3 regions of the Bacteroides cellulosilyticus genome follow, and region 3 is predicted to be linked to each of the others. Evidence: riboswitches for the same ligand, from Rfam matches in the RefSeq annotation. Region 3 holds a riboswitch; each other region holds the start of a gene.
The links. Region 3 has a riboswitch for cobalamin ahead of K6V21_RS20295 (TonB-dependent receptor). Riboswitches for the same ligand answer to the same signal wherever they lie in the genome.
Positions count from the first base shown of each region.

Region 1: linked by a shared signal. The riboswitch ahead of K6V21_RS26145 (TonB-dependent receptor plug domain-containing protein) and the one ahead of K6V21_RS20295 (TonB-dependent receptor) in region 3 are both predicted to bind cobalamin.
Region 2: linked by a shared signal. The riboswitch ahead of K6V21_RS16220 (cysteine-rich CWC family protein) and the one ahead of K6V21_RS20295 (TonB-dependent receptor) in region 3 are both predicted to bind cobalamin.

Region 1 is NZ_CP081903.1:6,810,015-6,813,180, forward strand. It holds gene K6V21_RS26140 (serpin family protein) at 38-1,279, opposite strand; cobalamin riboswitch at 1,381-1,584, shown strand; gene K6V21_RS26145 (TonB-dependent receptor plug domain-containing protein) at 1,634-3,166, shown strand, end outside.
Region 2 is NZ_CP081903.1:4,382,317-4,385,482, forward strand. It holds gene nrdD (anaerobic ribonucleoside-triphosphate reductase) at 1-694, opposite strand, end outside; cobalamin riboswitch at 828-1,047, opposite strand; cobalamin riboswitch at 1,140-1,344, shown strand; gene K6V21_RS16220 (cysteine-rich CWC family protein) at 1,410-1,640, shown strand; gene accC (acetyl-CoA carboxylase biotin carboxylase subunit) at 1,633-3,144, shown strand; gene K6V21_RS16230 (biotin/lipoyl-containing protein) at 3,163-3,166, shown strand, end outside.
Region 3 is NZ_CP081903.1:5,343,536-5,346,701, reverse strand. It holds gene K6V21_RS20295 (TonB-dependent receptor) at 1-1,829, opposite strand, end outside; cobalamin riboswitch at 1,954-2,162, opposite strand; gene K6V21_RS20290 (hypothetical protein) at 2,333-2,566, shown strand; gene K6V21_RS20285 (DUF4251 domain-containing protein) at 2,747-3,166, opposite strand, start outside.

The DNA of each region.
Region 1 (3,166 bases), 1.5 Mb from region 3:
AGAGGGCTTGAATGTTCAGGCCCTCTTTTATCATTTATTATAGTTTCGTAATTTTCCCCATAAAAAGAATTGCTCCCGTACTCTTTTCCTTAATTACGAAAGCAAAAGGACGGTCTACATAGAAAGATATAGGAGTAGATGGCCCGGCAGAAGTTTCCAACATTCCACCAACTGTAACAGCCGCTGCTTCAGTACCTTCCTCATCTACATTTACATAAGTAAATTGCTGCAAAAGCCCAATATATAACTCGGCAGCCGACATTTTAGAGAAATCAGCCTTATAACCATCAAAGGCATCCTTCATCCCCATAGCAACCATATCCTCTATGAGCATCTTGTCATACTCCACTTTGAAACGGGGAAGTTTAACCTGCAATTGCCTGCTCGACAAAGCTGCATTCCATTCCTTCCAGTTTTCATAAGTCAACTCGGACAAACTCTCATCTAAAGTCTTATCCACGGCAGGCAATAAGAGCACCATACTGAAAGCTTCATTGCCATACGGCAATTCTGCGATGGAGAATGCTGAGTTCTGAGCATAATTAAACGTTTCTGTCTGATTCATCATGTTCACTTTCTGCTCAGTACCATCAGAATTAGTAAAATTTTCCTGGCGAGTATCCGATTTTTGGAATTGACTCTTCCAAATGCCTTTGAAGTAGAGTGCATTAATCAAATACATACGTGCATCTTCCGGTATTCTCTGTATAACCTCTTTTATACAATTATTCGTCTGCTCAGCGCACCACCGGTTAATCACATCCTTCGCTGTGGGAGATGTAAAATCAAGTTCCTGTACCTGGGCATCATACATCTTCTTATTCACCTCCACAAAAGAATCGTAAACTTTAAAACCTTGTTTTACCCAAATAGAATTGGCGATTCCTAATTGAGTGGTATTATCTAAATCCAATAAAGCTGAAGTTAGCTTTTGATTATAGTTATTCAGATCATCAAGAGAGAAAGAAGCGGCAGGAAATCCCAATACGTTCTGCATTTCAGTAAGCGTATTGCCCGAAGCTCCGTTAGTAATCATTGATAAGCAAAGTGATGCACTCAATGGAGACACAAAAACATTCGGTTTTTCCTTTTCGGTACTGCACACCTGATCGAAGAAACGGAAAGCAAAGTCTGTACCTTTGTCCATTAAATCTTGTTCCGCACGGGTGAGATTGATGTCTTGACGTGGTTTTGGTTCCGGTTGAGAGGGGGTCTCATCATTTTGACAAGCTGCAAGGATACTGAGTAGGCTTAGCGCAGCAATAGTTTTCTTTAGCATAAGCATTATAGTATTAGTTTTCTATTAAGTTACTCTGTTAGAATAAATGCATAAATTTATAAAATACTGCACCACATTACAAATTAAACATAAATCTTTCCTATCTTTGCTCCCGGTTTTGTTGGAGTATGCTTTTCGGTATACTCCATGAAAAGGGAATTGGGTGTGACTCCCAAACAGTCCCGCTGCTGTGATCTCCTATTGCAGGATTTGCCAATCACCTGTGCCACTGCCAATATTCGTATGGTGGGAAGGCGGCAAATCCGGAGTAAGTCAGAAGACCTGCAAAACCGATCATTTTTTATGCCTTCGAGGAAAGGGCATGAGGTGTATCTATTTTATAGCTTTCTGTATATGATAAAAGATAATCTATGTCGGTACATCTGGCTACGGTTTTGTTTGTGTTGCCTTGTGTGCTGTTTTTGTGCCAGCCTGCAAGCACAACAGACGGGAGACTCCATTACGGGAAAAGTACATGCCATTCCGGAAGTGGGGATAAAAGGTCGGCGTGTGCCACGGGCTCTCTCAGCAACCGCCCCGCTCCAACAGATGAAGAAAACTGATATGGAACGTTTGGGAGTATCGGATGTGGCCGATGCAGTTCGTCATTTCTCGGGAGTCAGCGTTAAGGATTATGGTGGAATTGGTGGATTAAAGACTGTTTCTGTACGCAGTTTGGGAGCGCAACATACAGCAGTCAGCTATGATGGAGTGACTGTCAGTGATTGTCAGTCAGGGCAGGTAGATATCTCCCGTTTTTCGTTAGACAATGTTTCCGAACTGGAACTCAGCATTGGTCAGAGTGATAATATTTACCAGACAGCGAAGATGTTTGCCTCTGCCGGTGCTTTAAGTATCGAAACCGCACGTCCGGATTTCAGTAACCGACCTTTCCGGTTGCTTGCAAATATGAAAACCGGTTCTTACGGGCTTGCTAATCCTTCTCTATTTTATGCTCAGAAATTAAGTAACCGTTTCAGTCTTTCTGCCTATGCTGATTATTTACGGGCGGACGGCAATTATCCTTTCAAAATGTGGAATGGGAATAAACTGATTGACTCCAAACGAAACAATAGTGATATAGAGACTTATCGGGCGGAATTAAATTTGTTTGTAACTCTGAATGAGAAACAGGATTTGAAAGCCAAAGTTTATCTCTTTGATTCGGAAAGAGGGTTACCCGGCGGAGTGATTTATGACAATCCGTATGCTGCCGAAAGACTATATGACCGTAATTATTTCGGCCAATTGAAGTATGAGAACCGATTCTCAGAGAAATGGAAGCTACAAGCAAGTGGAAAATTTAACTTCAGCTGGAACCGGGACTATAATAATGAATCTTCCGGCATTACAGACAATCGTTTCCGCCAGACTGAGACTTACTTATCCGCTACCCTATGGAGCGAACCGGTAAAAGGGTTATCTTTCTCATTAGCACAGGATTTCGCCTATAACTATTTGTCAACAACTTTACAGAACAATCAATATCCGGAACGTTTCACCTATTTAACAGCAATAGCCACACACTATAAAAGCAACCAATTTTCTGCTACCGCTTCTCTGCTGAATACTTATATTACAGAGAATGTACGGACAGGAAAAGCTGCTGCAGACCGTAAACGCCTTTCACCCGCTGTCAGCCTGTCGTGGAAACCTTTTGATTTTGGTCTACGTTTCAGGGCTTCATACAAAGATATCTTCCGTACGCCGACATTCAATGATTTGTATTATCTGATAATTGGCAACCATAATTTAAAGCCTGAAGTTACCCGGCAATTCAATGTAGGTACAACGTGGAATTCTACTTCATTGGAATTTATCGACTATCTAAGCCTTTCAGTAGATGCTTATTATAATCGGGTGAAAGATAAAATCGTGGCAATACCC
Region 2 (3,166 bases), 960 kb from region 3:
AGGCGCCGCTGAGCATACTCGATACGATAAATACCATATTGATGAATCCTCCGCAGAAAGACTTCAGATTGGTGGGTGCCGTGGAGTTACCGCCTACGGATGCGGTTCCGCTGATCAGCCACGGATACATGGTGATGCTTGCGCAATAATTGGCAAGATTGGTTTCATCATTCTTGTATATGAAGTGTTGGTTCAGCAATTCGATGTAGCGGTCTGAAAGTTCCTTGCCGTACATGTCCTTCAGGCGGTCAGTCAGCAAACGGCGGTTCAGACGGATGAAGTTCGATTTGGGGAGTTCGCCTATCAGTGTGGCTATATTTTTATTTTCCACATTGGCGTTAGCGTCATACTTGCTACCGGTGGCAGGGTTGGAGGCATCGCAGTAATCCATTAGGAAACGGAGCTTGTCACGTACTTCCCGGTCTTCCAGATGTTTCTGTCTGTATAGCATGAACGCTTTTGCTACACTGTAATAGTGTTCAGCCATCAGTGCCACTTCTACTTGGTTCTGTATATCTTCTACACTGGTTCCATCACTGATGTTCACGCGGCTGAGTATGTTGGTGATCACATCTTGTGTGGCAAAACTGCCGACAGATAAAAATGCTTTACTAATTGCGTTCTTGATCTTATCAAGTGAAAACGCTTCTTTTTTCCCATCTCTTTTGACGATGAAAGTCTCCGAATTGATCATACCTGTAATTTAAGATTTAACAAATAAATATTCTTTGTTTAGTTAGCTATACTAAATCAAACGACAAAATAAGGAGAGTAAGTAATAAAATGAATCTTGGAGGATGCACTCTATCGCTTTTCACCCGAAAGCCTGAATGATTACAGATATCGGCAGGTCTTCTGACTTGTTTCCGTTGTGGCGCCTTCCCGGTCTTTGCAGGACCAGTGGCTAAAGAATGCCACAATCTTTTCTCCACATGGTAGGGAGATGAAACTTACAGCTACGGGGATAGTCCCTGATTTTCACAGGATTCCCTTTTAATTCCGTTTCACGCTTGCGGTGATTTGGAAACCGTTATCGCTGACAAAGTTAGAAATAAAATCAATAATCCAACGGATGATAGAAAAAAATATTCCCTGCTTATATTTTTTGTTTTAAAAAGCATCTCCAATGATAATTTCCACTATCTTTGCCCCGAATTGGTTTCGGATGAACATTTCTGTCATTTGGATTAAAAGGGAATCGGGTGTAAATCCCGGACAGTCCCGCTGCTGTGAAGCTCCATAACTTTCTTGATAAATACTTTAGCCACTGGCTGTGAATTGGAGGCCGGGAAGGAATCAGAAAGGGAGTCAGTCAGAAGACCTGCCATTCGTTAAAGTCTGTTGCTACTCGTGGGATTAGGGGAACAGTACGAACGAATAATTGTTTTAATTTAATTAATGCGAGAGGGATGCCTATGAAAAAGGTATGTCCGCGTTGTGGTGCAACCTTTGAGTGTATGCACGATCGGATTTTGTCATGCCATTGCGCTACGGTACGACTGAATGAGCAGCAACGTGCTTATTTGCAAAAGAATTATCCGGGCTGTTTATGTCATGACTGTCTGACGGCAGTCAAAGAGGGTATTGTTATGGATGTATGTGATGCACCCCTTTGCGATAAACAGAAGAACAATGATTAAAAAAGTATTGATTGCCAATAGAGGCGAGATTGCTGTACGTGTAATGCGTTCCTGCAAAGAGATGGGAATACGTACAGTAGCTGTCTATTCGGAAGCGGATCGTGCAGCAAAACACGTCATGTATGCCGATGAAGCCTGTTTGATAGGTCCGGCAGCTTCCAGAGACAGTTATTTGAATATAGAGAATATAATTCGTGCTGCCCGGCAGCATGAAGCGGATGCCATCCATCCCGGATATGGTTTCTTATCTGAAAATGCCGACTTTGCCCGTCGTTGCAAAGAAGAAGGCATTATTTTTATCGGGTCTTCTGCCGAAACAATGGAAGCGATGGGTGATAAAATCTCAGCCCGTAAACACATGATTGCAGCCGGAGTACCGGTAGTTCCCGGTACGGAACAACCCTTGCAGAGTGCCGGGGAGGCTGTGATGATATGTAATAAGATCGGCTATCCCGTGATGCTGAAAGCCTCTATGGGTGGTGGTGGAAAAGGTATGCGACTGATACATAGTGAGGATGAAGTGGTTGAGGCTTACAATACCGCCCGCTCGGAGTCTATGTCTGCTTTTGGTGACGATACGGTATATCTGGAGAAATTTGTGGAGGAACCCCATCATATTGAATTTCAGGTATTGGGTGATAATCATGGCAATGTGATTCATTTATTCGATCGCGAATGTTCTGTTCAGCGTAGAAATCAAAAAATTGTGGAGGAAAGTCCATCTCCCTTCCTCACTCCGGAATTACGCAGAGAGATGGGAGAGAAGGCTGTGGCTGCCGCCAAAGCAGTGAACTATTCGGGTGCAGGTACTATCGAATTTCTGGTTGATAAGCACCGTTATTTCTATTTCCTGGAAATGAACACCCGTTTGCAAGTGGAACATCCCATTACCGAAGAAGTGGTGGGTGTGGACTTAGTGAAAGAACAGATCATGATTGCAGCCGGTTATCCGTTGCATCTTAAACAGGAAGATTTGTTTCAGCGGGGACATGCTATCGAATGTCGTATCTGTGCGGAAGATACAGAGAATAATTTCATGCCGTCTCCGGGAATCATTAAGTTATTGGCTGAACCGAACGGTATCGGTGTCCGAATCGATAGCTATGTTTACGAAGGGTATGAGATTCCTATCTATTATGATCCCATGATCGGAAAACTGATCGTATGGGCCACCAATCGGCAGTATGCCATTGAGCGTATGCGCCGTGTGCTGTATGAGTATAAAATTACCGGATTGAAGACCAATCTTACTTATCTGAAGCGCATCATGCACAACCCCGATTTCGTAAAGGGAGAATACAACACGCTGTTTATCGAGAAAAACTCGCGTATGTTGCAGCGTCCTAACAGTAATAATGAAGAAATTGAGAATATTGCCATGATTGCCGCTTATATAGATTACCTGATGAACCTGGAAGAGAATTCTTCCACGCAATCGTCTGATGGTCGTCCTATCAGTCGCTGGCGTGAGTTCGGTTTGCAAAAAGGAGTTTTACGTATTTAAAGAGGGAGGAAGTAGTTAATGG
Region 3 (3,166 bases):
ATGTAATTGTCCACCTTGCGGAAGAATCCGTTTGCTTCATAGTAAAGTGTATGTCCGGCGGCAGGATGCCACGTGCCGAACAGTGCTGCATTGAAGTTGTTGCTTTTCTCCGGTTCCAGTGCCACGTTGGCATTGATGGTGACCCCGTTGCCCAACAGTTCGCGTGCAATGGGAAGTCTCACGCTATGTTCGTAGGATACTTTTACGGCGAGAAATTCTGCGATAGTGTACCGAAGCCCGGCACCATAACCCAAATAGTTCTTGGTGGTGCTTCCCCGCACCTCATTAGAGCCCGTCACGCTGCCCTGGTCAGTTTGTCGGATATTCGGGTGGTTGATGTAATCTTTTATAAAAAACACATTTTCCATCTTTCCATTCAGAAGTGACTGGTTGTATGAAAAACCCAGGATATGCTTGGTCACAATGTCTTTGGAAGCCTCGAAAGTGTCATCCAAATCATCATAGCGGTCGTTGCCGGTGCGGCTCAGATGGTAGTTCAGATTAAAGTTGTGGTGTTCGTTCAACTGATAGTCCAGATTAGCGCGGGCAATGGTCAACGGACGTTTATAGTGGCGCATGGACGGTCCTTTGCCCGTAATTTCATTGCGCGGGCTCACTATATAGCCGCCATCCCAGTAATATTGCCGGTAGGCAGTATCCACGGTTATTGAATGGTCCCAGGTGTGAGAAAGGGAGGCGTTCAACTGCATATTCTTTAAAACGAAGTCACGTTTCCGGTAACGTGCCGAGATATTCCAGGCATCCGAGTTCTTTTCTGCCATACCATAGACTTTGCCTTGAACGGAGCCGGTTTGCAACTCCTTGTCTGTCTTGGAATAAGAAGCGGAAATAAAAAATGCGTCTGTCCAGGATTTGTTGACAACCCCGGCTTCTACTTGTGCCAGTAAAGAGAAGTAGTCATCGTGGAAACGTTTAGGATTACCATAAATGAAATTGTCGCCACTTTCATCCCGCATTTGCACGTCCTTCATCCTATAGTCATTCTTCGAATAGTTCACTCCGACGGTAGGCTTGATAATCAGTCCTGTTTTGGGCTCCACTATTTGTGCGTTCAGATCTGCCTTGTGTGTATGAAATGAACCGATGCTGTAAGAGACATCCAGATAGTTCTTCTTTTCCTCTTTTGTGATAATATTGATAGCACCACCCAATGCATCCGTTCCCAGGCTTGCAGGAACTACACCTTTATATATCTCAATCCGGTCTATGATATTTACCGGCAGGTTAGCGAGCGAAACGCCACTTCCTTTGGTGTCCAGTGGCATTCCATCCAGGAAGTAGCGGACGGAATTTCCTGACAAACCGTTAATGGATAAATCGAAATCCGAACCGACACCTCCTTCTTCTCTGACCTTGATACCCGTTGTCCGGTTCACCAGGTCATTGAGGTTGTTTAGTGAATTGACGATGGGTTTTATGTCAAGAGCATTGACAGAGAAAGCCCCTTCTTTCACTTTCTGTGTCTGGGTCTTTCCGTATACTTCAACGGAATTCAGGACAACAGAGCTTTCTTCCAATGTAAAATTGAGTGTTTTGTTTTGCTGGATATTAAGGGGTGTCTTTACAGTTTGATAACCTACTAAAGATACGACAAGAGTATGTTTTCCGGGTATGACTTGTAGGGAATACCGGCCGTTGTCATCCGTATAGGTTCCGGATGAGGTGTTTTCTACGGCAATCGTCACCAAAGATAAAGGAGCGCCATGCTGGTCTGTCACCTTTCCCGATAGAGTAATTTTGTTTTGTGCCATTATGCTTATCTGCGAAAGACAAGTCAGCATAAATAATACACATGAAAAAACTTTCATTTCAGTCTTTTTAAAGTATTTATGACTTACTTTCGGGAGGATATACATGAAGAGAGAGAATTCTTTATGGAGGATAAAGAACTGCCAGACTAAATGTTTTTTCTGCTTTATTTCCCGAAAGCATTAAAACTATATCATTTTTGGCAGGTCTTCTGACTTATCCATCTTTGAATGCCTTCCCATCCGGTTTACGGACAGTGGCTAATTGGGTATATTCAAGATTTGAAACGGATTTTACAGCAGCGGGTCTGTTCAGGATTTACACCTGATTCCCTTTTCACCATCCTCCCCATAGCGACAGGGAGGTATGGAACCAAAAACCGCTGCAAAGATATGAAAAAAGTCTGTCTGAACAAAAAGCATCCTTGAAAATGTTCCCTGTGGCATAGAAAGAGGGGGGAGTAGGGGAGATAAAAGTGCTTAGTATATGAATTCTGTCTTGTCGTTTATATCCGTAATAAATTAAAAAGACTATCTTTGTAGTATAATAAAAACAATGCTTCATGAAAACAGCGGAACGTAAACAACTATTGTTTCAACGCCTATTGGCGGTAAACGATGAGCGCCTATTAGAAGAAATTGAGACTTTATTGGATAGACGTTGTCCGGATGATATTCTTTACTTCTCTCCAGAGTTAAAGGAAAAGGTTGATAATGCATTGGAGCAGATGAAACGGGGAGAAGTGATAACTACTGAAGAAATGAGAAATAAGTTAAGTCAATGGAGCGGAGAGTAGAATGGACAGATGCAGTACTTTTGGACATGAGAGAAACTTTTGAGTTTTATGATTGTCGCAATGGTACATCTCTGTGTGAAGATGCCACAATTTATAAATAAAGGATATATCCGTGAAAAAGAACATGATATTTATTCACGGATATATCTCTATATATTGTACAATTTAGGGAAGCAGTAATTAGAACGACCGTCCTTTATATACGCTCGATTCGGATAATGGTATTACTTTGCCATCCAGTGACAATCTGTTTGAGTTGAAATTCGGGTTGATTGTAACGGATGCATTGTTGGTATCGTGGGTTAATCTGATGGAAACTTGTGCGGAAATTCCGACACCCATCACACTGAAACTGCAAGTTACATTTCCCTTTTTATCTGTGGCTGTTTTAACTTCACCCACTCTTCCGTCTACGGTTATACCGCCAATGCCGTTAGGACCTGCATAGGGGCCGTTGAAAGCAACCTGAACGGATGCTTTTTCACCGTTTAAAAGAACAAAGTTGGTATTTGATGTAACGAAAGCACTTCGTCCTCTTTTAAACGTAATACGGTCAGCTTCCAGTACGAATTTTCTGTTGTTGATAGCTTGTACAGCATC